Regions from separate parts of the Bacillus cereus group sp. Bce041 genome, predicted to be linked through region 1. Evidence: riboswitches for the same ligand, from Rfam matches in the RefSeq annotation. Region 1 holds a riboswitch; the other holds the start of a gene.

Region 1 (2,208 bases):
GACTCTAGAGTTTCATGAGTGGTTTTGTTTTATTTTATCTGTCTTAAATTTTTTATTAGAGCAATAATAGTTACATTGCAATCAATTCATTATTTAGAATTACCTCCTTTTTGAATATAGACAAGATAAAACAAATAACATTAAACAGAAAAACCTTTACTCAAAAAGGAGTAAAGGTTTTTTACAATACAAATAAATGATTATTAAGACAGCTCTGCCAAAATCTCAGAGGTGCCTTTCTATCAAATCGTATACCACTCCCTCGTTGAGTTTTAGCACTGTATAGCATAGGTTTTTATAACCAGCTACATTAAGAAGGGCCTTAATCCGACCGTTCCTGTTGACCCATTGGCGTCTCTCGACATTTTTGGGCAGCAGCGTTTCTCTATACAGGAGCCTCACCTAACAAAGTTTATTGAATTACTTCAAAATTTAAACCAGAATTTAATATTTGTCAACTGACTTTCAAATCCATTCATAAAAAATCTTTTATAGAAAATGAAATTATATTTTATTATAAATTTAAAATTCTCCTTAAAAAACATAGAATTTAAATAGATTTAATTCGAAGAAACGTTATGAAACATATGAAACTTATTGTTTTCAATCAAATTCCAACTTTATAACAGAGGATGAATAATTAGTCATTCTGTATATCAAAAGAATATTCTTAACAAATCTTCTTTTATGATTAAAATCTTCTTTACGGTTTATCAAATTTATATGGTTAAACTACTTAATCAAACTATACACTAAAGTCAAAAATATGTACTTATACAGAATGATTACATACATTTTCTCATATCATTTCTCAAAGGACTATAAAGCAATAAAACAGATAAAATTAGAAATACGGTTGCTTGACAAGCAAAAAAAATATATTTATGCTTGCTACACGAAACAAATACATAAAATTTATGTTGCTTAACCTGTTAGGTGAGGCTCCTATGCAAACACAGGCTATTGCCCAAAAATGTCGAAAGACGCCAATGGGTAGAACAGGAATTGTCGGATTAAGGCTCTTCTTAAGATAGCTAAGTAATGAATTTTCATTACTTTACGTTGTATAGTGCCAAAGCTCTACTAGGGGGAGAAAAGCCTTATTTAGTCATGCCATTTTGAATCCCTCTAGTTACATACTAGGGGGATTTTTGCGTAAAAAACAGGGAGTAAGTGATAGAATCTTTCTAAACAAAAGTCATATTTAGTAATTGACGAGAACAATATTCTATTCATTAGCAAATGTAATATTATGTATTGTTTTAAATCAGGAGGATATTAAAATGAAAAAAATATTAAAACTCGATTATCTATTGCTCCTTCCTCTATTCATAACATGTACTTTAGGTATTATCATGATGTATAGTGCAAGCTCCATTGTTGCTGTTCAACATTACGGTTATAACAGTAGACATTTTGTTGATTCTCAATTAACAAAGCTACTTTTAGGAACAATTGGGTTAATAGTTTGTGCTTTACTCCCATATGAAATATGGAAAAAACGAATAGTCTCAATCTGTATTATGGTTGGAGGGATTTTTTTATTGATTATGGTTTTATGGAAAGGAAAAGTGGTAAATAATGCCCAATCATGGATCTTTGGAATACAGCCAGCTGAATTTCTTAAATTAGGAACAATACTTGTAACAGCCCGCTTTTTTGCATTAAGACAAAAACAAGCTAAAAATAACTGGAGAGGTATCGGAAAACTTTTATTCTTTTTAGCTACAATTTTTTTTCTTATCTTTAAACAACCAAATTTAGGATCTGCACTTTTAATATTAGGTATAGGTTTTAGCATATTTCTTTGCTCAGGAATAAATATAAATCTACTAATCAAAAGAATTATCATCAGTTCTATTTTGTGGTTACCTATTTTATATTTCTTGATTCAAAATAGTTTGTCAGAAGTTCAAAAGAAACGTATTACTACGATTTTCAATCCATTTCTTGATGCGCAAGGAAATGGATACCAGCTTGTAAATTCTTTTATTGCCATTGGCTCCGGAGGAATCACTGGTCGTGGATTTGGAAATAGCATACAAAAAACAGGTTATCTTCCGGAACCACATACAGATTTTATAATGGCAATAGTTTCTGAAGAACTAGGATTTATTGGTGTATTTATTATATTGGCTGGAGTTTTGACTATAGTACTTCGCTCCTTAAAAATTGCACAATTATGTGTAGATCCATTTGGCAGTTTTA
Region 2 (2,208 bases), on a different contig from region 1:
GATTCTGTTCTAAATGTCGTACTTCCCATATCCCAGCATGTAACGATATGTGTTGGTTCGATCGCTTGCGTAGCTGTTAATAAGTGTTTCATATAACCATGAATCCCGTTCGTAGGGGTTCCATCTTGTCGTTTCATAAATTGTCCGTAGACACTTGTTGCGTAAAAAGCACGAAATAATAGTGCCATACCATCAACTAATAATACTTTTTTCATAATTCCTCTCCTATTAAAAAAATAATAACCTTACGTTATCACGTAAGGTTATATAAATAGATTACCATTCTACGTTTTTGCTCAACTTTGTCTATTATACATTGTTTTTGTATATTTAGCATCATTAACACATTAAGACGTTCTACTACAACAAGTATGCAAGATGCCTGAATACGTATTTTTTCCAGTAGAAACAACGATAGCTTTTGCATTTCCACTAACAATATGCGAACCTTTAAAACATACATTTTCAAGCTCAAGTGGATTATAATCTTTCATCCGTTTTAATGGAATAAACCGTTTACGTTCAAGGTGATAGCAGCTCTCAAACTTCTCTATATTCGCTTCGTTTCCCGTTAACACAGACTCATTCACTAATAAATCATCTGCATAAATAATACGTACATCAGCTGGCACAGCATCTCCAGCCGAAAGAAAAATCATATCTCCAGGTACAAGTTCTTGCACAGGTATCTCCATCATTTTCAGTTCACTATTTAGCCCTGTACTACTAGAACATTCTACTCTAGATACAGTAATCGTTTCACGTTGTAATTCATCACACACACGTTGTTTTGAAAAACCTGGAATCATGCCACCTAGCTTCATCATTACTTCTGCAAGAAGTGCTCTTTTTGAAGTTAGTTCATTTCGGCCATATATTTGAATACGTTTTTGTGCCTCTTTCATTGATAGTCCATCTCTTGTTGTTTTAAAATATGCAAATACAGATTTTACATCTCTTGTTGCAATTTCAATTAATAAATCTTTATTTTTTTGGAGCATTGTTTGTTCTTTTATTGATTTTTTACTTAGTTTATATGACGTGTTACCCACAGTTTTGTTTGCATATAACATATTATCGTCTCCTCCTTTACAACATAGGAAGAAACGCTTTGTTTCTCAATTTATCCACTTTACTGTGAAAGTGTCTCGCGCTTTATAAACGCTATATTGTGATAAATATAGAGGGAGGAACAAATCGTTTCCTGCCTACATCATATATTTTTGATTTGAAGTATATGGGTAACGGAACCGAGTCAGAATTTGACATGCTCCTCACCTCCTCGTTTAATTTTATAGTTTATACTATGAAATTACTCATAGCTTGGTAACAAAAAAGACCCCTACCCTTAAGAGAGTAGCGGCCATTACATACACAAATAAACGATTTCTAATATAATTAGAAATCTACGGACCTCTCCCTCACCGAGTTTTAGCACTGTATAGCATAGGTACATTACCAGCTACGTTAAGAAAAACCTTAATTCGATCATTCCTGTTGACCCATTGGCGTCTCTCGACATTTTTGGGCAGTAGCATTTCTCTATACAGGAGCCTCACCTAACAGAGACTTATTTTCATTACATTGAAAATGTTACTCTTATTTAAAATAGATGTCAACCGTAGCCTACAATTTTTTCAAAAGGTATGGCAAACTAACATATATAAAGTGTAACTTTAATCAGTGGAGGTTTTGTTCATCCCCCACTGATTATTAGCCCTCACCAATCGGGCTTTTACGGGATAAAATAAAAAACTTTACGTTTAAACGTAAAGTTTTTAATAAGTTATACAACCAGCAATTACAATCCCAATTGAAATTGATAAAAACATAAGAAAAAGACCGACTGCTTGATTATCTTCTTCGAGACTTTTGTTTATATTAAAGCGTGGTGTAAGCCACTCAGCTAAATAAAAGACGATAATTTGAGCCAAAATCCCAACTGCTCCCCACGAAATCATATCAAGAAGTGAAATTGAATTAGCTGCTGTCGAATATAAAACAACAGCTAACCCAAGTAATCGTCCTCCAAGCACATAGCTTACCGCCTTATTTCCTTGAGCCATTAACTTAAATTCCTTTACTTTCGTTGTCACTTCCATCAAGAACAGACCTATACATAAAAGGCCGAGTGTTACTACTAAATATAATAAAAAATTAATCATTTTTCCCCCTCCTTTTTATACCTACCGGTAAATAGTACGATTC

The links. Region 1 has a riboswitch for magnesium ahead of ACUN13_RS27890 (FtsW/RodA/SpoVE family cell cycle protein). Riboswitches for the same ligand answer to the same signal wherever they lie in the genome.
Region 2: another riboswitch for magnesium. It lies ahead of ACUN13_RS07550 (P-type ATPase); the one in region 1 lies ahead of ACUN13_RS27890 (FtsW/RodA/SpoVE family cell cycle protein).

Annotation. Positions count from the first base shown of each region.
Region 1 covers NZ_JBQXON010000016.1:70,355-72,562, forward strand. The annotation lists M-box (ykoK) riboswitch at 252-417, opposite strand; M-box (ykoK) riboswitch at 922-1,098, shown strand; gene ACUN13_RS27890 (FtsW/RodA/SpoVE family cell cycle protein) at 1,284-2,208, shown strand, end outside.
Region 2 covers NZ_JBQXON010000002.1:320,898-323,105, forward strand. The annotation lists gene ACUN13_RS07545 (5'-3' exonuclease) at 1-215, opposite strand, end outside; gene ACUN13_RS07550 (P-type ATPase) at 348-1,073, opposite strand; M-box (ykoK) riboswitch at 1,409-1,574, opposite strand; gene ACUN13_RS07555 (DUF350 domain-containing protein) at 1,779-2,165, opposite strand; gene ACUN13_RS07560 (glutathionylspermidine synthase family protein) at 2,158-2,208, opposite strand, start outside.